DNA from 2 places in the Kribbella polygonati genome. Region 2 is predicted to be linked to the other one. Evidence: predicted binding sites of a transcription regulator. Region 2 holds the regulator's gene; the other holds the start of a gene.
The links. Region 2 encodes HrcA, which represses chaperone genes, less so after heat shock. Its sites were predicted from a motif close to TTGGCACTCGNNNNNNNCGAGTGCCAA; they were not measured.
Positions count from the first base shown of each region.

Region 1: groES (co-chaperone GroES) is a predicted target of HrcA. The motif match lies at 3,482-3,508, and genes of this name have one in related genera.

Region 1 covers NZ_CP190129.1:7,563,754-7,574,698, reverse strand. The annotation lists gene ACQHIV_RS36340 (RNA polymerase sigma factor) at 1-582, opposite strand, end outside; gene ACQHIV_RS36335 (N-acetyltransferase family protein) at 620-1,075, opposite strand; gene groL (chaperonin GroEL) at 1,319-2,938, opposite strand; gene groES (co-chaperone GroES) at 3,056-3,352, opposite strand; gene ACQHIV_RS36320 (peptidoglycan-binding domain-containing protein) at 3,567-4,121, shown strand; gene ACQHIV_RS36315 (class I SAM-dependent methyltransferase) at 4,132-5,301, shown strand; gene ACQHIV_RS36310 (alpha/beta hydrolase) at 5,525-6,238, opposite strand; gene ACQHIV_RS36305 (GNAT family N-acetyltransferase) at 6,235-6,681, opposite strand; gene tsaD (tRNA (adenosine(37)-N6)-threonylcarbamoyltransferase complex transferase subunit TsaD) at 6,678-7,727, opposite strand; gene ACQHIV_RS36295 (GNAT family N-acetyltransferase) at 7,724-8,173, opposite strand; gene tsaB (tRNA (adenosine(37)-N6)-threonylcarbamoyltransferase complex dimerization subunit type 1 TsaB) at 8,170-8,919, opposite strand; gene tsaE (tRNA (adenosine(37)-N6)-threonylcarbamoyltransferase complex ATPase subunit type 1 TsaE) at 8,921-9,847, opposite strand; gene ACQHIV_RS36280 (alpha/beta fold hydrolase) at 9,868-10,945, opposite strand, start outside.
Region 2 covers NZ_CP190129.1:3,663,311-3,674,255, forward strand. The annotation lists gene ACQHIV_RS17395 (SigE family RNA polymerase sigma factor) at 1-289, shown strand, start outside; gene ACQHIV_RS17400 (Gmad2 immunoglobulin-like domain-containing protein) at 286-1,359, shown strand; gene ACQHIV_RS17405 (ArsR/SmtB family transcription factor) at 1,361-1,705, opposite strand; gene ACQHIV_RS17410 (16S rRNA (uracil(1498)-N(3))-methyltransferase) at 1,744-2,460, opposite strand; gene dnaJ (molecular chaperone DnaJ) at 2,475-3,620, opposite strand; gene hrcA (heat-inducible transcriptional repressor HrcA) at 3,655-4,677, opposite strand; gene ACQHIV_RS17425 (Gfo/Idh/MocA family protein) at 4,727-5,830, opposite strand; gene ACQHIV_RS17430 (ThuA domain-containing protein) at 5,815-6,456, opposite strand; gene ACQHIV_RS17435 (EF-Tu/IF-2/RF-3 family GTPase) at 6,550-6,930, shown strand; gene ACQHIV_RS17440 (MBL fold metallo-hydrolase) at 6,941-7,708, shown strand; gene ACQHIV_RS17445 (NCS1 family nucleobase:cation symporter-1) at 7,953-9,482, shown strand; gene ACQHIV_RS17450 (DUF3097 domain-containing protein) at 9,492-10,316, shown strand; gene ACQHIV_RS17455 (DUF3376 domain-containing protein) at 10,291-10,945, opposite strand, start outside.

The DNA of each region.
Region 1 (10,945 bases), 3.9 Mb from region 2:
GTCGGGTCCGAGCGCGGAGCGAAGGGCTCGACGGGCTCGGTGCAGGCGGGAGCGGACGGTGCCGATCGGCAGGTCCAGCGCCAGCGCGATCTCGGCGTAGGACAGGTCTTCCCAGGCGTAGAGCAGCAGTACGTCGCGTTCGGCCGGCCGCAGCCGGGCGAGTACGCCGGTCAGCAGGCGGGACGCTGACGCCGCGTCCACCCGGGCCGCCACGTCGGTGGCGAGCAGGTCCGGGTGCCGGTCGTCGCCGGCCCGCGAGTACGCCCGGTACTGGCGTACCTCGTCCCGCCGGCGGCGCCGGATCAGGTTGGTCGCGATGCCGTACAGCCAGGGCAGCGCGCCGTCCGCGGTACCGGCGTACCGGTGCCGGCGCTCGAACGCGATCAGGAAGGTCTGCCCGAGCAGGTCGTCGGCCTCGGTCCGGCCGAGCCGGCGGGCGATGTAGCGGTGGATGGTGACGGCGTACCGGTCGAACAGGTGGGCGAACTCCTCGGGCCGGGCGGCCCGGACGAGTTCGGCATCGGCCGGTGGGCCGGGCGCGAGGTCCGGCGGCGGGTGGGTGGTGGCTCGCGGTGGCTGCATACCTGCTTCTGCCCGATGCCCGCGATCCGGTTCCCGGTCAGTCGAGGACGGGTGCGCGGAAGCGGATCAGTTCGGTGGCGTGGTCGCCGCCCCAGTCGATCGGGGTCCGGCCGGTCTCGGTCCAGCCGGCCCGGCGGTACAGGCGTTCGGCGGCGCCGCGGTTGTCCACGACCTCCAGCGACAGCTCCCGGCCGAGCTCGGCGGCCGCCTGGACGCAGTGGTCCAGTAGTTGCCGCCCGATGCCCCGGCGGGTCACTCCCGGATCCACGAACAGCCGCTCCACCTCGGCCCGCTCTCCCACTGCCGTCAGCGCCACATGCCCCACGACCCGCCCGTCGTCGACGGCCACCCAGACCCCGAGCGCCGCCTCCGGCGTCAACCAGCCTGCCGGATCGGCCGGCCAGTTGACCGGGTACCCAGCGCGCTCGTGCACAGCCCGCAACAACCCAACACACACCGGCAGATCCTCGTCACGCCGCTCCCGAATCAACACCCGCCCATCCCACCAGACCCCGGTGCGCACCCCGAAACCGGGAGTGACGACAGGTCCCGGTGTCGCGCGACAAGCTATTCCCTGTCTTCAGCCACCACCGCTTGTCGCCCGACCCCAGAGGCGGGACGGGACGGGCGACCGGCGGGACGGGGCGGGCGGGGGCCGGACACGGCAGCACCGCCCGGCAACCGAGGCTGCCGGGCGGTGCTGTGTGTGCTGTGCTGTCGAACTACGACCTGAGGATCAGTGGCCGTGACCGTGGCCGTGACCGGCCGCGGGGGCTTCCTCTTCCTCGGGCTTGTCGACCACCAGGGTCTCGGTGGTCAGCAGGAGCGCGGCGATCGAGCCGGCGTTGGCGAGCGCGGACCGGGTCACCTTGACCGGGTCCAGGACGCCCTGCGCCAGCAGGTCGCCGTACTCGCCGGTGGCGGCGTTGAAGCCGCTGCCGGAGTCGAGCTCCGCGACCTTGGAGGTCACCACGTAGCCCTCGTAGCCGCCGTTCTCGGCGATCCAGCGCAGCGGCTCGACGACCGCCTTGCGGACGATCCGGACGCCGGTGGCCTCGTCACCGTCGAGCTCGAGGTCCTTGTCCAGCACGGTGGACGCGTGCACGAGAGCGGAGCCGCCGCCGGCGACGATGCCCTCCTCGATCGCGGCCCGGGTCGCGGACACCGCGTCCTCGATCCGGTGCTTCTTCTCCTTCAGCTCGACCTCGGTGGCCGCGCCGACCTTGATCACGCAGACGCCGCCGGCCAGCTTGGCCAGCCGCTCCTGCAGCTTCTCGCGGTCCCAGTCGGAGTCGGTGCGCTCGATCTCGGACTTGATCTGGCTGACCCGGCCCTCGATGTCCTCGGCCTTGCCGGAACCCTCGACAACGGTCGTGTTGTCCTTCGAGACCACGATCCGGCGCGCCGAACCGAGCACCTCGAGGCCGACCTGGTCGAGCTTCAGCCCGACCTCCGGGGCGACGACCTGCGCGCCGGTGAGCGCGGCCAGGTCCTCCAGCATCGCCTTGCGGCGGTCACCGAAGCCCGGCGCCTTGACGGCGACCGAGGTGAAGTTGCCGCGGATCTTGTTGACCACCAGGGTCGACAGCGCCTCGGCCTCGACGTCCTCGGCGATGATCAGCAGCGTCTTGCCGGACTGCACGACCTTCTCCAGCAGCGGCAGCAGGTCCGCGATCGCGGAGATCTTGCCCTGGTGGATCAGGATGTACGGGTCCTCCAGCACCGCTTCGCCGGCCTCGGCGTCGGTGATGAAGTACGGCGAGATGTAGCCCTTGTCGAACTGCATGCCCTCGGTGAACTCGAGCTCGGTCCCGAAGGTGTTCGACTCCTCGACGGTGATCACACCGTCCTTGCCGACCTTGTCGAACGCGTCCGCGATCAGCGCGCCGATCTCGGCGTCGCGGGCGGAGATGGTCGCGACGTGGGCCATGTCACCCTTGTCGTCGACCGGCTTCGCGGTGTCCACCAGCTTGGCGGAGATGGCCTCGACGGCCGCCTCGATACCGCGCTTCAGACCCATCGGGTTGGCGCCCGCGGCGACCGCCCGGAGGCCCTCGTGCACCAGCGCCTGCGCCAGCACCGTCGCGGTGGTGGTGCCGTCACCGGCGATGTCGTTGGTCTTGGTGGCGACCTCCTTGGTGAGCTGCGCACCAAGGTTCTCGAACGGGTCGTCCAGCTCGACCTCACGGGCGACGGTGACACCGTCGTTGGTGATGGTCGGGGCGCCCCACTTCTTGTCCAGGACGACGTAGCGGCCCTTCGGCCCCAGCGTCACCTTGACCGTGTTCGCGAGCTTGTCGACGCCGCGCTCCAGCGCGCGCCGGGCATTCTCGTCGAACTCGAGGATCTTCGGCATGAAGAAAACCAGTCCTTTTCTGAAATGTCCGTACGGCGATTCCCGCTGCCCTGACCCACTCCGCCCCGGGTACCAGAGGTAGCCGGGGCGGTGTCAGTCAGGAACAGCGGGCGGTCGTCACTTGCTGACGACTGCGAGGATGTCGCGGGCGCCCAGGATCAGGTAGTCCTGGCCGTCGTACTTGACCTCGGTGCCGCCGTACTTGGAGTAGATGACCTTGTCGCCGACGGCGACGTCCAGCGGGACGCGGTTGCCGTTGTCGTCGATCCGGCCCGGGCCGACGGCGAGGATCTCGCCCTCCTGCGGCTTCTCCTTGGCGGTGTCCGGGATCACCAGGCCGGACTTCGTGGTCTGCTCGGCTTCGAGCGGCGCGACGAGGACACGGTCCTCGAGCGGCTTGATCGTGACCGACACTTGCTGACCTCCACGGTCGATTTCGCTTGTCTGTGGCATGTGGTCGCGCTCCCCTGCCGTCGCGGGGGTCAGAGGCCGGACCGCTGGCACCCTCCCACGGAGAGTGCCAACACCGAATCTAGGCCGCGATTAGCACTCGGTCAACTCGAGTGCCAAAGGAATCTCACCCTGAGACGTACTGGCCCGCGTGACCGCCCCAGTACAGAATGTTGCTATGCGGCTCCCCAAGCTGTCCGGCAAGACCGTCGCCCTGCTGGCAGCGGTCGGTGCGGTCGCCGTCGGAGCCGTCGCGGCCAACGCCTCGAAGCACCACTCCCCCGCGGCGTCCGGCGCGCCCACCCCCGCTCCCCGGACCCAGCAGCCCACCGCCGAGCCGGGCGCGGCAGCCGCGTTGCCGCAGTGCACGTCCGCCCGACTGGCGCCGGTCAACCGCGGTTGGGGCATCCCCATGCCGTCGCTGCTGGACAGCACCAGCACCGACTGCACCCTCATGTACGGCGACAACCCGCACCGCGGCGCGAATCGGACAGGTGATCCGGAGACCGCGATCTTGATCCTCCAGCGCAACCTGAACTTCTGCTACGGCACCAAGCTCGCCGTCGACGGCATCTACGGCAGCAAGACCCGGGCCGCGGTCAAAACCGTCCAGACCAAGCACCACCTGACGGCGGACGGCGTCTACGGCCCAAAGACGCGTTCTGCCATGAAGTGGCGGCTCTACTCGATGGCGACCCACAGCTGGAGCAGGACCTGTTCCAGCCCCCTCTAGAGTTGCCGGGGTGACTGTCACTGCGTTGCTCGACGGACCGGGCGCCGAGGTACTGGCTGCCGCGTGCGCCGACTTCCGCCCTGGCAGCGAGCTGCAGCTGGTGGAAAAGCTCAGACGCCGGTACGACGCCACGCTGGTCACAAGCGCCGTCACCCAAGCCGCGCTGCGCCACCGCGCCGTCGCCAAGTTCGGCCCTGACGCCGGCCGCATGTACTTCACCCCGGACGGCCTGGAACAAGCCACCCGCACCACCGTCGCCACCCACCGCGCCGAACGCCTGGCAACCGCCGTACCCAACGCCAGCCTGGTCGACCTGGGCTGCGGCATCGGCGGCGACCTCATCACCGCCGCCCGCGCCGGACTCCGGGTCACCGGCGTAGAACGCGACCCGGAGACAGCCGCCACCGCCCGTGCGAACCTGGCCGCCCTGGACCTGGCGGGCGACGTACTGGTGGGAGACGCCGAGTCCACCGACCTCACGCCGTACGACGTGGTATTCGCGGACCCGGCTCGTCGCGCGGACGGACGGCGGGTGTTCGACCACAACGCCTACGCGCCGCCCTGGTCGTTCGTGACCGCGCTGCTGGAACGGACCGCGTGCGTGAAGGTCGCTCCCGGCATCCCGCACGACGCGATCCCGGACGGCGTGGAGGCCGAGTGGATCAGCGACGCCGGCGAGGTGAAGGAGGCCGCCCTCTGGTCCGGACGCCTGTCGACAGGTGTCCGGCGCCGCGCCACTCTCCTCCCAGGCGGTGCGACCGTCACGAACGCACCCGAGGTGGACGCGGGTCCGGTCGGGCGGTACATCTACGAGCCGGACGGCGCGGTCGTCCGGGCCGGTCTCGTCACCGCCGTCGCCGGGGCGGTCGACGGGTGGCTGCTGGATCCGCGCATCGCTTATGTGACGGCAGCGAAGTACGTCCCGACTCCGCTGGCATCGGCGTACGAAGTCCTGGAAGAGCTGCCCTACAAGGAGAAGGCGCTTCGCGCGTGGGTCCGCGGTCAGGGCATCGGGACGCTGGAGATCAAGAAGCGCGGCGTCGACCTGGACCCGGCCCAGCTGCGGAAGAAGCTCGCGCCGAAGGGATCCGCGAGCGCGACGCTGATCGTCACGCGGATCGGCCGGGACGCGGTCGCCTACTCCTGCCGGCGGGTGACGACCACCCTGCCGGTCGCCTGATCGTCCTTCCAGGTACGGGTTGCGCTCGACCCGTATTCGAACATATGATCGATCTCGCGTGCGGGTCTCCGGGTGACTTGCCGGCGGGCGAGGTGCTGCGTCCGTTGCTGCGCTCCCCGGAGACCCGCCACTAATCCGTCACCGGGTGTTCATCTGGGGTGGTCAGGCTGACAACCGGAACCGGTTGGCCGCTGACCGTTCGCCTGGGAGCAAGCGGTGCGCATCACCCCCAGGCCTCTGCCCGAAACCTTTCCTTCACCGGCCACCGCACCCGTGCCACCCCGATCCCCACCACCGCCGGCACGACCTGCGCACCCGTCGCCGGGAGGTGGTTGTCGCCGCCGCCGGTCGCTCCTCCGCGGACGAACTCGGCCACCAGCCGGTTCCAGTCCTTCGGGCGCTTCAGCATCGCGTGTCCCTCGCCGGCCAGCGCGTACGTCGTCACCGCCGCCCCGGCCGCCCGCAGCCGTCCCGCGTACGCCGCCGTACCCGCCGGATCCGTGATCGTGTCGTCTGTGCCGTGCACGAAGGTGACCGGCGGCCGGACCGCCACGAGCGGCTCACCGGACGGCAACCACGGCGCCAGCGCCAGCACCCCGCCCACCCGCGGATGGTGGCCGACGGCAACGACCGCGCGGCCGCCCATCGAGTGGCCGATCAGCAGCACGCGGTCGAACGGGAGTTGGTCGAGCACCGTGCGCAGGTCGGCGGCCGGGTCGCCGTGCTCGTTCCAGCCGCGGAAGCGGTAGCGGGCGAACCCGATCGCGGCGTCCGGTGCGGCTGCGCGCGCCGCCGCGGTGAACGGCCACATCCGTAGCAACGCCGGTCGCCACAGGTGTGGGTCGGCCTTCGAGTGCTCCTCGCCACCATGCGCCAGGAGCACCAGTTCGGTCGCCCCCGCCGGGTGCCGGACGAGGTCGACACCCGGGCGTCTCACGGCCGTGCGTACAGCTCGGCCGGGTCCTTGCGGATCGCCATCATCCGCCCGGCCGGCGTCTCGGTGAAGCCGTACGAGCGGTAGAGCTCGTGTGCGTCGGCGGTCGCCAGCAGGACCTGCCGCAGCCCCTTCAGCTCCGGATGCTCCAGCAACGTGGACACCACGAACCGCCCCAGCCCGTGCCCGCGGTGCGACTCCAGCACGAACACGTCGGCCAGCCACGCGAACGTGGCCCGGTCCGTCACCATCCGCGCGTACCCGACCATCGCGCCGTTCGCGTCGTACACCCCGAGGTTCAGCGACCCCGCGATCGCACGCTGCACCACCTCGTGCGGGATCCCGGTCGCCCAGTACGACGTACTCAGGAACCCCTGCACGACCGCGGGGTCGATGCGCTCGGCGTTGTCGTCGGCCTCGAAGCCGTCCGGCCCGGTCCACTTCATCTGTTCAGTACCTCCGTGATCGGCATCGAGGAGTCGGCGGGAAGGTCCAGCGGTGACGGCGTACGGCCGGCACGCACGAGCTCGGAACCGAGGGCGGCGACCATCGCGCCGTTGTCCGTGCACAGGCCGGGGCGCGGCACCCGGACGGCGATCCCGGCCGCCGCGGCACGCTCCGACGCCATCGCCCGCAGCCGCGAGTTCGCCGCGACGCCGCCGCCGATCAGCAGGTGCTCGAACCCGCGGTCCTTGCAGGCGTCGATCGCCTTCCGGGTCAGTACGTCGCAGACCGCCTCCTGGAAGGCCGCCGCGACGTCGTTCACCGGCACGTCCGCACCGTCGCGGCGCTTCGCCTCGACCCAGCGCGCGACCGCGGTCTTCAACCCGGAGAACGAGAAGTCGAACCGGTGCCGCTCGAGGTCCCGCTGCGAGGTCAGCCCGCGCGGGAAGGTCACGTACAGCCGGTCGCCGTCCCGCGCGGCCTTGTCGATCCACGGACCGCCCGGGAACGGCAGCCCGAGCACCCGCGCGACCTTGTCGAACGCCTCGCCGGCCGCGTCGTCGATCGTGCTGCCCATCGGTACGACGCCGTCGGTGATGTCCTCCACCGCGAGCAGCGACGAATGCCCGCCCGACACCAGCATCGCGACGCAACCCTTCGGCAGGTCACCGTGCTCCAAGGTGTCGACGGCGACGTGCGCGGCCAGGTGGTTGACGCCGTAGATCGGCTTGTCCAGCGAGACCGCGAGGCCTTTCGCGGCGGCGACGCCGACCAGCAGCGCACCGGCCAGACCGGGTCCGCTGGTCACCGCGACCGCGTCCACGTCGGTCGGCTCGATACCCGCGGTCTCGCACGCGCGCCGGATCGTCGGCACCATCGCCTCGAGATGCGCCCGGCTGGCCACCTCGGGTACGACGCCACCGAACCGGGCGTGCTCCTCGACGCTCGACGCGACCGCGTCCGCGAGCAACGTCTGCCCGCGCACGATCCCGACCCCGGTCTCGTCGCACGACGTCTCGATCCCCAGGATCAGGGGCTCTTCCTTCATGCTTCCTCCCGCCACCGCATGATCACCGCGTCCTCGCCGCCCGGGTAGTACCCGCGCCGCCGGCTGATCTGCGCGAACCCGAACCCGGCGTACAACCCGATCGCCGACTCGTTGCCCGCAGCAACTTCCAGCAGAACGGTCCTTCCCGTACAGCGTTCCAGGGCGATCGTCAGCAGCTGCCCGCCGATGCCCGTCCGCCGCTCGCCGGGCGCCACCGCGATCCGCAGCACCTCGACCACATCCTCAACCACCGGCGGCAGCAGCAGTACGACGTACCCGACGACCGACCCGCTGTCCGCGACCAGCACCACCCGGTCCTCGGTCAGCCGTTCGAACTCGTCCGCCCACGCCACCTCGCTCCACGCGGTCGCCCCGAAGCACACCTCGTCCAGCGCCACAAGCGCAGGCAGGTCGGCGGCGACAGCCGCCCGGATCACAGGTCTCACAGCACACTCTTCGGCCCGCTGGACATGGTCACGTCGGGCCGTCGCAGGTACAGCGGCTCCGGCGCCACAACCTCCAGCGTCCGCGTCACGACCCCGATCGCCAACACCTCCGCCGACGGATACTCGGCGACGCCACCGACCGTGGTCGCAAGGCCCCCGCCACCGGCCGCGCCCGCGCCACCGCCGCCCGCGCCGTCGGCGGCGGGTGCGCCGCCTGCTCCGCCGGAGGGCTCGATGCCCAGCGCCTCGGCGTACAGCGCCGCGCCGCGGCCGATCACCGGCAGGCCGGATAGGACGTGTGCGACCTCGGCCGGCTTGCCCACGGCCGGGCCTTCCAGTCGGCGGCGGCTTCCGTCCGCGGCGGGACCGTCGTACAGCGCCCAGTAGATCTCCTTGCGGCGCGCGTCCGTGGCGACCGCGACCGGCGACGTCAACGCCGACTGCCGGGCGAGTACGTCGAGGCTGCACACGCCGGCGACCTCGATCCCGAGGACCTCGCCCATCGTCCGCGCGGTCACCAGCCCGACCCGCAGCCCCGTGAACGGACCTGGCCCGACGCCGACCGCGATCCCGGTCAGGTCGCGCGGCGTCACGCCCGCACCCTCGAGCGCGGCCGCGATCGCCGGCGCCAGCAGCTCGCCGTGCCGCAACGCGTCCACGGTCGTCGACGACGCGACGATCTCCCCGTCCGGCGTCGCCAGCGCAACGGTCACCGCGGCACTCGAGGTATCGAAGGCAAGCAACATGTCAGTTCTTCTCCAGTGCAGAGACCCGTACGCCGGACGCCGCCCACCGCGGGCCGACCGGCGTGATCCGGAGCGAGCGGGTCTCGTCGGTGTCGTCGTCGCCGCGGGTCACCACGACGTCGAGCCGGTCCGGCGCGAGCCCTTCGGCCAGCCCGTGGCCCCACTCGACCACGGTGACCGCGTCCTCCAGGCTCGCGTCCAGGTCGAGGTCGTCCAGCTCCGCGAACCCGCCGACCCGGTACGCGTCGACGTGCACCAGCGCCGGTCCGCCGGCCAGCGACGGATGTACCCGCGAGATCACGAACGTCGGCGAGGTGATCGCACCCCGTACCTTCAGCCCCGCGCCGAGCCCCTGGGTGAACGTGGTCTTCCCGGCCCCGAGGTCGCCGGACAGCACGAGTACGTCGCCCGCGCGCAGCTGCCCGGCCAGCTCCTCGCCGATCGCCTGCATGTCGTCGGCGGTCGGCACCGTCAACTCGACCGGCATGGCCTTCGCGTAGATCAGGTTGTGCGCCTGCCGGTCGACGACCGTGTACCCGCGGCGCCGCCAGAACTCCACGGTGTCCGGCAGTTCGACCCGCGCGATCAGGTTCACCCGGCTCAGACCACGCCGTACGGCGACCTCCTCGGCGCAGCCGACCATCGCCGACGCGACCCCGCGGGACTGGTTCCTCGGGTCGACCGAGACCCGGCGCAGGTTCAGGACGTCGCCGACCTGCTCGAACAGCATCGCCCCGGCCGGCACCCCGTCGGTGAGCACCAGCAGCCCGCCGTGCTGCTCGATCGCCGCGGTCACCGAGGCGACGTTCTCGGACAGCTGGGTCGACGGCGGGTCGAGCACCCGGCGCGCGGCGAACGCGTGGTGGATCACCGCGACGATCGCCTCGGCGTGCTCGGGAGTCGCGTCCAGGACGCGCAGATCGGTCATCTCGGGGTCATCTCGCAGGGTCAGGAAGGTGCCAGGGACTGTTCGGCTCGCTCGATCATCCCAAGCAGCGCCGCTGTGAACTCACGGTGGTGCTCGATCAGGCCGAGGTGCCCGCAGTTCTTCACCTCGACCAGCTCCGCGCCCGGGACCCGGCGGACGATCTCCTCGGCGTGGTCGAACGGCGTCAGCTGGTCCTTGTCGCCGCCGATCACCACGCACTCGACCTTCTGCAGCGGCTCCAGGGCGTCGTACTTGTCGTGCAGCGCGAAGATCGGGTAGAAGTCCGCGATCACCTCGATCGGCGTCGCCGCGATCATCTCGTTCGCGAACTCGGTGAACGCCGGCGGCACCTCGGAACCGAACGCGTACTTGCGGGTCAGCAGGTAGATCAGGTCCGAGCCGGCCTTCCGGCTGCGCTCGACGATCTCCGGGATCCGGGCCAGCGCGGCCACCGTCGGGTTCGCCAGCGAACGCGCCAGCATGCCGGCCTTGCCCGGGAACACGATCGGCACTTCGTCCAGCCGGCCCGCGCTGGTCGAGCACAGCCCGACGCCGATCACCCGGTCGCCGAACAGCTCCGGGTGCTGCTCGGCGAGCGCCATGATCGTCATGCCGCCCATCGAGTGCCCGATCAGGATCACCGGCCCGGTCGGCGCGAACCGCTCGACGATGCCGTACAGGTCCTTGCCGAGCTGGTCGATGCTGACGCCTTCCTTCGGCGACCTCCCCGACCGGCCGTGCGAGCGCTGGTCGTAGAACACCATCGTGCCGATGCCGGCCATGTCGCGGCGTTCGAAGTGCCAGAGGTCGAGGTTCAGCCCGTAGCCGTGGATGAAGATCAGGGTCAGGTCCTCCGGCGGCACCGGCAGCTTGCTGTGCACATTCTTTCCCCGCCCCACCGCCCCGGTCAGGTCGAGTTTCCGCTTCGGAGGCGGGGCCGGACGGCGGGAGCGCTTCAGTTCGTCGACCTCGACGTACAGCTCGACGCCGTCGTCGGCGGTGAAGATGTACGGCGTCCCGCGCTGGGTGCCGAACGGCTCCGCCTCCAGCTGCTTGCGCAGGCCCGACCGTCTCCCGATCACCTGGCGCTCGACCGCG
Region 2 (10,945 bases):
CCGGTCCCGCCAGCGCCACCTCGTCGTGGTGGACAAGCACACCCCGAAGTCGCTGCCCGACGAACCGAGCGCCGAGCAGGCGGTACTGCGGACCGAGGAGACCGACCGGGTCGTCGAAGCGATGCGGACCCTGCCGGAGAAGCAACGCACCGTGATGGTGCTGCGGTACTACGGTGACCTGTCGGAGGCGGAGATCGCCGACACGATGGGCATCAGCCGGGGCTCCGTGAAGAGCCACGCCGCGCGCGCGACCAAGTCGCTGCGCCAGCTCCTGGAGCAGAACGTATGAACGACAACTCTCACGACCCGTTCGACGAGCTGATGCGGCGAGCCCTCCACGAGGAGGCGGACCGGATCGAGCCGGCCGACGCGCTGCTGGAGATCCGCAACCGCGCGCACGCCCAGCGCCCGTCCACGCACCGCCCCTGGTTCCTGACCGCCGGTGTCGCCGCGGTCGGCACGGCCGCCGCGATCGGCGCCTTCACCGTGTTCGCCAACACCGACACGACCGCCAACGACGGGGACTCGGTCGCCGGCCAGCGCACCACTTCCGCCCTCCCGGAGACCCAGGCGCCCACGGTGCTCACCGCCTCCCCGATGCCCAGTCAGGCCCCGAAGACCCGCGGCGTACCGGAGACATCGGTACGCGACATGCTCGTCCCGGTCTACTGGCTCGGCACCCAGGTCGGCGCGCAGAAGAAGACCTCCGCGCGGCTGTACCGGACCTGGGCGAAGGTCAGCGGTCGCCCGGCGGAACAGGCGGTCCGGATCATGACCACGAAGAACCCGAACGACCCGGACTACTACTCGGTCTGGCGGGGCGCCGCGGTGAACGCCGTGACCCGTGACGACGACGAGGTGACGGTCGACTTCAAGCAGTTGCCGGACGCAACGCTCGACGAGGACGTCGCACGGGTCGCGGCGCAGCAGCTCGTGTACACGGTCCAGGGCGCGCTGAAGGACGACCAGACCCCGGTCCGGATCACCCAGAACGGCCAGGCGGTGCAGCAGCTGTTCGGCCGGATCGACGCCAGCGCGCCGCTGAACCGCGCGCTGGCCTCCGACGTACAGGCGCTGGTCTGGATCGACTCGCCGACCCAGGACCAGGCGCTGACGCCGAAGGTGACGGTGCAGGGTGTCGCGGCGGCGTTCGAGGCGACGGTCAACTACCAGGCGACCAACCTGAAGACCCGCGAGGTCCGGAAGAGCCACACGAACACCAAGCAGGGTCAGGCGTTCGCGCCGTACTCGTTCCAGCTGACGCTCAGCCCGGGGCCGTGGCAGATCAGCGTGTACCTCGTGTCCCCCGCCGACGGCACGGTCACCGACACCGACAGCAAGGCGATCCTGGTGAAGTAGGTCAGTCGGCCGCTTGGTCAGGGTCGCGGTCGATGGTGGCGGTCAGGAGGCCGGGGAAGGCCGCGTCGAACTCGGGGCGGCGGAGGCGGTTCAGACGGCGGGCGCCTTCGTCGCGTTGCTCGATCAGGCCGGCGGAGCGCAGTACGGCGAAGTGGTGGCTGGCGGTGGCCTTCTTGACCGGGAGGTCGAACGTGCCGCAGGCGCGGGTCCAGTCGTCGTGGGCGGCGAGGTCGCGGAGGATCGAGCGGCGGACCGGGTCGGCGAGGGCGTCGAGGGCGGACTGCAGGGTCACCCCGGCGGGGTCGACGTGCGTGAGCGTGCGGGCTCTGGCGGTTTCGACGGCCATGGGTTCAGTCCTCGCGTGTTCGGCTGCTGTCTAACAGATTACCGCCAGCGCGAAGGGGCGAGCAGGGCGGCGGCAGCGGCGACGCCGGCCGTCGAGGTGCGCAGTACCGTGTCGCCGAGGCGGATCGGGGTGGCGGCGAACGCGGCCAGCTCGGCCGGGGCGATGCCGCCTTCGGGGCCGATCACCAGCACGATGTCGCCGGCCGGCGGCGTCTCCAGGGAGGCCAGCGGGGTGGTGGCTTCTTCGTGCAGTACGACGGGGAGCGCCGCGGCGGCGAGGCGCTGCGCGACGTCGGCCGTCGTGGCGAGCGGGGCGACCTCGGCGAACCAGGTGCGGCGGGACTGCTTGCTCGCCTCGAACGCCCAGGCCTGCCACTTCGCGAGCATCTTCTCGACCCGCTCCGGGTTCGCCCGGAACTGGCTGCGCTCGGCGTTCCACGGCACGATCACGTCGACGCCGACCTCGGTCAGCATCTCCACCGCGAGCTCGGCCCGCTCCCCCTTGGGCACCGCCTGCACCACAACCACCCGCGGGTCGTACGCCGGAGTCGTCCCGCGCGCGTCGACCGCCACCGTCACGCCCGTCTTGGCAGCCGCAACCACAGCCCCCTCGGCCCACCCGCCCCGCCCGTCGGTCAGCCGAACCCGCTCACCGGCCCCGATCCGCCGTACGACGGCAGCATGCCGCCCCTCGGCACCGTCGAGCACCAGCTCCTCCCCGACCAGCTCGGGGAGGAAGAACACCGCGACACCCACCGGCAGGCGCGTTTCTAGTGCGCGCCGAAGGCGTCGCGGAGGCGGCCGAAGACGCCCTTGTGGGTGGCTTGGACCTGGCCCTGGGGGCGTTCCTCGTCGCGGGCCACGGCGAGCTGGCGGAGCAGGTCGGCCTGGGCGTCGTCGAGGCGGGTCGGGGTCTCGACGATCACCTGGACGATCAGGTCACCGCGCCCGGCGTGCCGCAGCCGGGGTACGCCGCGCGCCGTCAGCGTCTGCGTCGTCCCGGACTGGGTACCGGGCCGGACCTCCAGCGGCGTCGTCTCGCCCTCCAGCGTCGGCAGGTCGATCGTGGTGCCGAGCGCGGCCGCCGTCATCGGCAGCGTGACCGTGCAGTGCAGGTCGTCGCCGTTCCGGGTGAAGATCTCGTGCGGCTCGACCTCGATCTCGACGTACAGGTCGCCGGCCGGGCCGCCGCCGGGGCCGACCTCGCCCTGGCCGGACAGCTGCACCCGCGTCCCGCTGTCGACGCCGCCGGGGATCTTCACGGTGACCGTACGGCGGGACCGCACGCGCCCGTCGCCGGAGCACTCGACGCACGGGTTCGGGATGGTCGTCCCGTAGCCGCGGCAGTTCGGGCAGGGGCGCATCGTCCGCACCTCGCCGAGGAACGACCGCTGCGTGTGCGTCACCTCGCCGCGCCCGTGGCAGATCTCGCAGGTGACCGGCTCGGACCCGGCCGCCGCGCCGGACCCGCTACAGGTCGGGCACAGTACGGCGGTGTCGACCTTGAGCTCCCGCGTCGTACCGAAGGCCGCCTCGGCCAGGTCGATCCGGAGCGGGATCAGCGCGTCCTGGCCGCGCCGGGTCCGCGGCCGCGGCCCGCGGGTCGCGCCGCCGGTCTGGCCGAAGAACGCGTCCATGATGTCGGTGAACGTGAACGCCTGCCCGAAGCCCGCGGCCCCGCCCGGCCCGCCGGCCGCGGACGCGAACGGGTCGCCGCCGAGGTCGTGCATCTGCCGCTTCTGCGGGTCGCTGAGCACCTGGAACGCGCGCCCGATCTCCTGGAACTTCTGGTGCGCGTCCTCGGAGTCGTTCACGTCCGGGTGGTACTGGCGCGCCAGCTTGCGGTACGCCTTCTTGATCTCGTCCGGTGACGCGTCACGGCTGACACCTAGGACGGCGTAGTAATCGGTGCTCATACTCCAGACCAGGGGGTTGTCTTCATCAGATTCGTCATGATTCAGCCAGGATCTGGCTGACATAGCGCGCGACGGCCCGTACGGCGCCCATCGTGCTGGGGTAGTCCATGTGCGTCGGCCCGACGATGCCCAAAGTGGCGAGCACCTCCGACTTCGAGCCGTACCCGGTCGCGACCACCGACGTGGTGGCCAGCTCCTCGAACGGGTTCTCGTGACCGATCCGGACGGTCAGCGTCTGCGGGTTGGTCGCCTCGCCGAGCAGCTTGAGCAGGATCACGTGCTCCTCGAGCGCCTCCAGCACCGGCTTCACGTTGCGCTCGAAGTCGTCGCCGTACCGGGTCAGGTTGGCGGCGCCGCCGACCGCGATCCGCTGCTCGCCGACCTCGTCGGTGAACGCCTCGAACAGCGTCGTGACGATCGACGACACCAGCGACCGGTCGCCGGGCGCGAACAGGTCGGGCACGCTCGCGAGCGCCGTCGCCGCGTCGGTCAGTCGCTGACCGGCGAGTGCCGTGTTCAGCCGGGAGCGCAGGTCCGCGGTCAACTGCTCGTCGACGTCGTGCGGGTGCTCGACGATCCGCTGCTCGACCCGGCCGTTGCTGGTGATCACCACCAGCAGCAGCCGGCGCGGCGTCATCGTGACCACCTCGATGTGCCGCACGCTCGACCGGTTCAGCGACGGGTACTGCACGATGGCGACCTGGCGGGTGATCTGGGCGAGCAGCCGGACGGTACGCCGGACCACGTCGTCCAGGTCGACCGCACCGGCCAGGAACGACGTGATCGCCTTCTTCTCCGCCGTCGACAGCGTCTTGACCGTGCTCAGCTTGTCGACGAACAGCCGGTAGCCCGCGTCGGTCGGGATCCGGCCGGCGCTGGTGTGCGGCTGGGTGATGTACCCCTCCTCCTCCAGTGCCGCCATGTCGTTACGCACGGTGGCCGGTGAGACACCGAGGTTGTGCCGGTCGACCAGTGCCTTCGACCCGATCGGCTCGTGGGTCGCGACGTAGTCCTCGACGATGGCGCGGAGCACATCCAGCTTGCGGTCGTCCAGCACGCGCACCACCCTTTCAGACCCTTGGCACTCAGTCGTTCAGAGTGCCAGTCTAGGCGGTCTCGGGCGAGGCTCCCAACGGAACGGGCGCCGGACGCGTCACGGTACTCGCCACATCGAGCGGCTGATCCTGGACGGCGGAGTCGATGAACGACTCCAGTACGTCGAGCACGTGGTACCCCAGCTCCCCCGACGCCCGGTGCGGCTCGCCGGTGCGCAACGCCCGGGCCATGTCCGCGACACCGACCCCGCGGCCGGCTCCGGCGTACCCGCCCGCGACCGGCACCTCGGTCCACTCGCGCTGCTCCGGGGTGACGATCTCGACGGTCCCGTCGAAGCCGTTCGGGTCCGGCACGGACAGGCTGCCGTCCGTCCCGTGGACCTCGATCCGGGGCAGCCGCCCGGCCCAGACGTCGAACGACATCAGCACGGTGGTCAGCGCGCCCGACTCGTGCTCCAGTACGCCGGTGACGTGCGTCGGCACCTCGACGTCGAACACGGTCCCGGCGCGGGGGCCGGTGTGGATCTTCCGCTGCTGCTTCGCCCGGCCGGCGCGGGCGGTGACCCGGACGACCGGCCCGAGCAGCGTGACCAGGCTGGTGACGTAGTACGGGCCCATGTCGAGGACCGGGCCGCCGCCGGGCTTGTAGTAGAACTCGGGCGCCGGGTGCCACAGCTCGTGGCCGGGCGTCACCATGAACGCGGTCGCCGCGTGCGGGATGCCGATGTCGCCGCGGTCGATCACGGCACGGGCCGTCTGGGTGCCGGTGCCGAGGACCGTGTCCGGCGCGCAGCCGATCCGCAGGTCGTTGGCGGCGGCGTACTTCAGCAGCGGCTCCGCCTCGGCGCGGTCCATCGCCAGCGGCTTCTCGCCGTACACGTGCTTGCCCGCGGCCAGCGCGGCCTGGTGTACGGCGGCGTGGGCGGCCGGGATCGTGAGGTTGAGGACGATGTCGACGTCGTCGGCGGCGTACAGCTGCTCCGGTGACAGCGCGCGGATGCTCGGGTTCTGGTCCGCGATCGCCTGCGCGCGCGCGACGTCCAGGTCCGCGACGGCGACCACGTCGACGCCGGGGAGCTTGGCCAGGTGGTCGAGGTACGTGCCGGAGATGACGCCGGTCCCGACGATGCCGATTCCGGTCACTTGCTCGCCCACAGCAGCCCCCGCTCGATGATCGTCCGGACCTCGGGCGTCTCCAGGTCGTCCAGCTTGTGGCCGACCGTGCAGACGAAGACCTTGCCCTCGCCCCAGGTACGGGTCCAGATCGCCGGCATCACGGCGCCCTCGATCCACGGGTAGTCCGGGTGCGCCTCGAACGTGGTGGTGGCCAGCACGTTGTTGGTCGGGTCGGCGTGCACGTAGTACTGCTCGGTGTGGACGTCGAAGTGCTTGATGCCTTCGACGATCGGGTGGTCGGCAATGATGTCCACCCGGTAGTCGGTGAAGCCGTGCGGGTGCGAGATGAACTGGCCGCCGGTGATGAAGCTGTAGTCGACGTTCTTGCGGAACGAGTCCGCGATCCCGCCGTGCCAGCCGGCGAACCCGGTTCCGCGCCGGATCGCCGCCTCCAGGCCCTTGAAGTGGTCGTTCTCGATCTCGCTCATCGTCACGCACTGAACGACGAGGTCGACGCCGTCCAGGTCGAGGTACGCCGCGGTGCTGTCCGAGACCGTCACCTCGTAGCCGTTCTCCTTCAGGTACGGGATGAACAGGTCGGTCGCCTCGACCGGCGAGTGCCCCTCCCAGCCACCCCGGACCACAACCGCACGTCGTGTCGTCACACCGGCCACCCTTCGAAAGTTTCGGAGTTCCGTTCGGAACACTTGCGACCTTAAGTCGAAGGGAGAGGGCTTGCCAACCACTACTCTCAAGGCATGGGCTGGAAGTTCTGGAAGCGGTCGAATCCGATGGATCCACAGGAGATGCTGGCGCGCGGGCACGCGCAGCCGAACAGCTTTCCGGAGCGCCCGCAGGACACCCTGCCGGTGGGGTCGTTCGGGCTGACGGTCGAGGACGTGTTCTCGATCACCGGGCGCGGGACCGTGGTCACCGGGCGGGTGCAGACCGGGATGGTGTCGGTCGGCGAGCAGGTCATGATCAGCCGCGCCGGGCAGCCGCTGCTGCAGGTCGAGGTGACCGGGGTCGAGATGTTCCGCAAGACCATGCGGACCGCGAAGGCCGGCGACAACGTCGGCCTGCTGCTCCGCGGCGTCAAGCGGGACCAGGTGGCGAGGGGCGACGTACTCAGCAAGTAATGTCGAGCGCATGAGTTGGCAGGAGCTCGGCGACCGCACCTGGGTCCGCCGGTACGACGAATGGGACCTGAACGTCGGCCTGGTCGCCGGCACGGACGGTGCCGTGGTGATCGACACCCGCGCGACCGCCGACGAGGCCGAGCAGCTCCGCGAGCACATCCGCGAGGTCACCGACCTCCCGGTGAAGTGGGTCGTCAACACCCACGCGCACTTCGACCACGTGAACGGCAACGGCGTCTTCGAAGGCGCCGAGGTCTTCCTGCACGAGAACGCCGCCGCCGAGGAGAACCTGGCCGGTACGACGTTCGCGGCCGCGAAGGTGATCGACCTCGGTGACCGCCGCGTCGAGCTGCTGTGGGTCGGCAACGGGCACACGTCCGGCGACACCGTGGTCGCGGTGCCGGACGTCGAGGTGTTCTTCGTCGGCGACCTGCTCGAGGAGTCGGCGCCGCCGTCGTACGGCGCGGACTCGTTCCCGCTGGAGTGGCCGGACACGATCCAGGCCGTGGTCGGGATGATGCCGCCGACCGTGCGGATCGTCCCGGGTCACGGCGCGGTCGTCGACCTGGAGTTCGCGCACGACCAGGCGATCGAGCTGGGCAAGGTCGCGAACCTGATCTCGTCGCTGCACCACGCCGGCACCTCGCTGGACGACGCCCTGCGAAGCACCGAGGACTGGCCCTGGCCGGTCGAGAAACTCCAGGACGCCATCCGCCGCGGCTACGCCGCACTCGGCACCCCACAACGCCCGAGCCTCCCGTTGCTCGGTCCTGGATAGGTGGTGTCCGGTAATTCCGCGCCGTAGCGAGGAGGTGCCCGGTGCGGTAGCTCGGCGTGCGGGGGCGAAGGTCTCGATGCGGAGCATCGTGGCCTTTGCACCCGTGCGGCGAGGTGCCGTGCCGGGTGCCCCGCAGTAGGCGGGGAATTGCCGGACACCACCTAGGCCCTTTCCGTTGACATCGGGTCGCCGGTCGCGCAACTTGTTCGGAACGGACTTCGCCCGACCGGATGGGGTGGGACCTATGGCCATACAGACCGTTCATCCCGACGGACGCGTCGAGCTGACAGATTCCGAAGCACTCCGAGGCAGTCCGTACGCGAACGCCGAGCTGGCCCCGACGCGGTTGCCCGAGCGGACCTGGACGACGTACAACTACGCCGCGCTGTGGATGGGGATGGCGCACAACATCCCGAGCTACCTGCTCGCGTCCGGGCTGGTCGCGCTCGGGATGAACTGGCTGCAGGCGTTCCTCACGATCACCCTCGGGAACCTGATCGTCCTGGTCCCGCTGCTGCTGAACAGCCATGCGGGCACGAAGTACGGCATCCCGTTCCCGGTGTTCGCGCGGGCCTTCTACGGCGTCCGCGGCGCGAACTTCCCCGCGCTGCTGCGCGCGTTCATCGCCTGCGGCTGGTTCGGGATCCAGACCTGGATCGGCGGCCAGGCGATCTTCGTGATCGTCGGCGAGCTGCTCGGCAGGAGCTGGACCGAGGCGTCCGCGATCGGCGGTCACCCGTGGACGATGTGGGTGAGCTTCCTGTTCTTCTGGGCCCTGCAGATGGTGCTGATCTTCCGCGGCATCGAGGGCCTGCGCCGGTTCGAGAACTGGGCGGCGCCGCTGGTCACGATCGCGTTCGTCGCGTTGATGGTGGCGATCCTGGTGAAGGCCGGCGGCTTCGGCCCGATCCTGTCGCAGCCGTCGAAGCTCGGCTGGGGACCCGACTTCTGGAAGATCTTCGCGCCGTCGCTGATGGGCATGATCGCGTTCTGGGCGACGCTGTCGCTGAACATGCCGGACTTCACCCGGTTCGGGAAGGGCCAGCGGGCGCAGGTGTGGGGCCAGGTGATCGGGCTGCCGACCACGATGTCGTTCATCGCGCTGGTCTCGATCATCACCACGTCCGGGACCGTCGTGCTCTACGGTTCGGCGATCTGGGACCCGGTCGAGCTCACCCGCCGGTTCCAGAACCCGGTGATCGTCACGATCGGCCTGATCACGGCGATCCTCGCGACGATGTCCTGCAACGTCGCGGCGAACGTCGTGAGCCCGTCGTACGACTTCGCGAACGCGCTGCCGCGCTGGCTGAACTTCCGCACCGCGGGCCTGCTCACCGGCGTGGTCGGGATCGTCATCCAGCCGTGGCGGCTGATCTCGGACCCGTCGATCTACATCTTCGTCTGGCTGTCGTTCTACGGCGGCCTGCTCGCGTCGGTGGCCGGCGTACTGATCGCCGGGTACTGGCTGATCGACCGAACGAACCTGCAACTCGCCGACCTCTACAAGGTGGACGGCCGGTACTGGTACACAGCCGGCTGGAACTGGCGTGGCGTGGTCGCGACCCTGTTCGGCTCGGTGCTCGCGGTCGGCGGCGCGTACTCGAACCCGGGCGCCGGCCCGTTCCCGCAGAACGGCCTGATCCCGTTCCTCAAGCCGCTGTACGACTACTCCTGGGCGATCGGTCTGGCCGCCGGGTTCCTCGCGTACTTCGTCCTCACACTGACCGCGCCGAACCGCCAGTCGACGGCCACGCACGCGGCTCCCACTTATTAGCATGGGCGAGTGGCTGACAGGTATGGGAACGACGTACTCGCGGGTGACTGGCGCAAGCCCAAGAACGGGCGGACCGTCGAGGTCGAGATCGAGAAGGGCATGGTCGTCGAGGAGCCCAGCTCCGGGTTCGTCGGCGCGATCGTGCGCTGGGAGCACGGCGTCGTCGACCTCGAGGACCGGCACGGGAAGATCCGTACCTATCCGCTCGGGCCGGGGTTCTGGCTGGACGGCAAACCGGTCAGCCTGAAGCCGCCGAAGAAGGCCGGTCCGGCGAAGAAGACCCGAACCGCGTCCGGTTCGGTGGCCGTCGACAACGTCCGCGCCAAGGTCGCCCGGGCGAGCCGGATCTACGTCGAGGGCCGGCACGACGCGGAGCTGGTCGAGAAGGTCTGGGGCGACGACCTGCGGATCGAGGGCGTCGTGGTCGAGTACCTCGAAGGCGTCGACGACCTGGTCGAGATCGTCAACCGGTTCCAGCCCGGCCCGGGCCGGCGGCTCGGCGTACTCGTCGACCACCTGGTCGAGGGCTCGAAGGAGTCGAAGATCGCCGCGCAGGTCAGCAACCGCTACGTGCTGGTCGTCGGGCACCCGTTCATCGACATCTGGGAGGCCGTCAAGCCGGCGTCGGTCGGGATCAAGGCGTGGCCGCGGATTCCGCACGGGCAGGACTGGAAGAAGGGCGTGCTGCAGTCGTTCGGCTGGCCGGCCACCGACCAGGCCGACGTCGCCGCAGCCTGGAAACACATCCTGTCGAAGGTGAACAGCTTCGCCGACCTCGACCCGGCGCTGCTCGGCCGGGTCGAGGAGCTCATCGACTTCGTGACTCTGGACTGATCGGCGGCATCCGCTGCTCCAGCCAGCCGCGGATCCGGCGGCGGGTACGGCGGACGTACCAGGTGATCGCGCCGAGAACGGCGCTGAGGGCGAGGATCGCGCCGGCCAGTACGGCGGCGACCAGCCGCAGCGGGCCGACCGCGGCGGCGACCACCAGCAGCACGATCCCCACCGCGGCTGTTGCCAGCGGCAACCATGGCTCGAAGACCGGCGGCCGTTGCGCGGGCGTCAGCTTGGCGCCGCGGACGGTCCGCTCCCACACCGCCTCCCGGGCCGGCTCGGTGAACCAGCGCGCGGTCCGCAGCAGCCACGAGCCGGGCTGGTGCTTCCGCCCGGCGGCCGCCTTCACCCAGTCGCCGACCTGCGGGCCGAGTCCGCCGGAGACGTCGACCATCCGGTCCGCGAGGCCCTTGGTGATCGCGCGGCCCTCGGGTGAGGCGTTCAGCTCGTCCCGCATCGTCAGCAACGCGCTCATCCCGGCGTCGACCGGGAAGTCCCGGGCCAGCCGCTCGATCCGCTCGGCGACCGCGTCCAGCTGCCAGCCCTCGGCCTGCAGCACCTGGTGCTGGGTCTCGCGGATCCAGTCCGCGTCCGCGCCGAGCATCGCGCCGAGGTGCGCGACGCAGTGC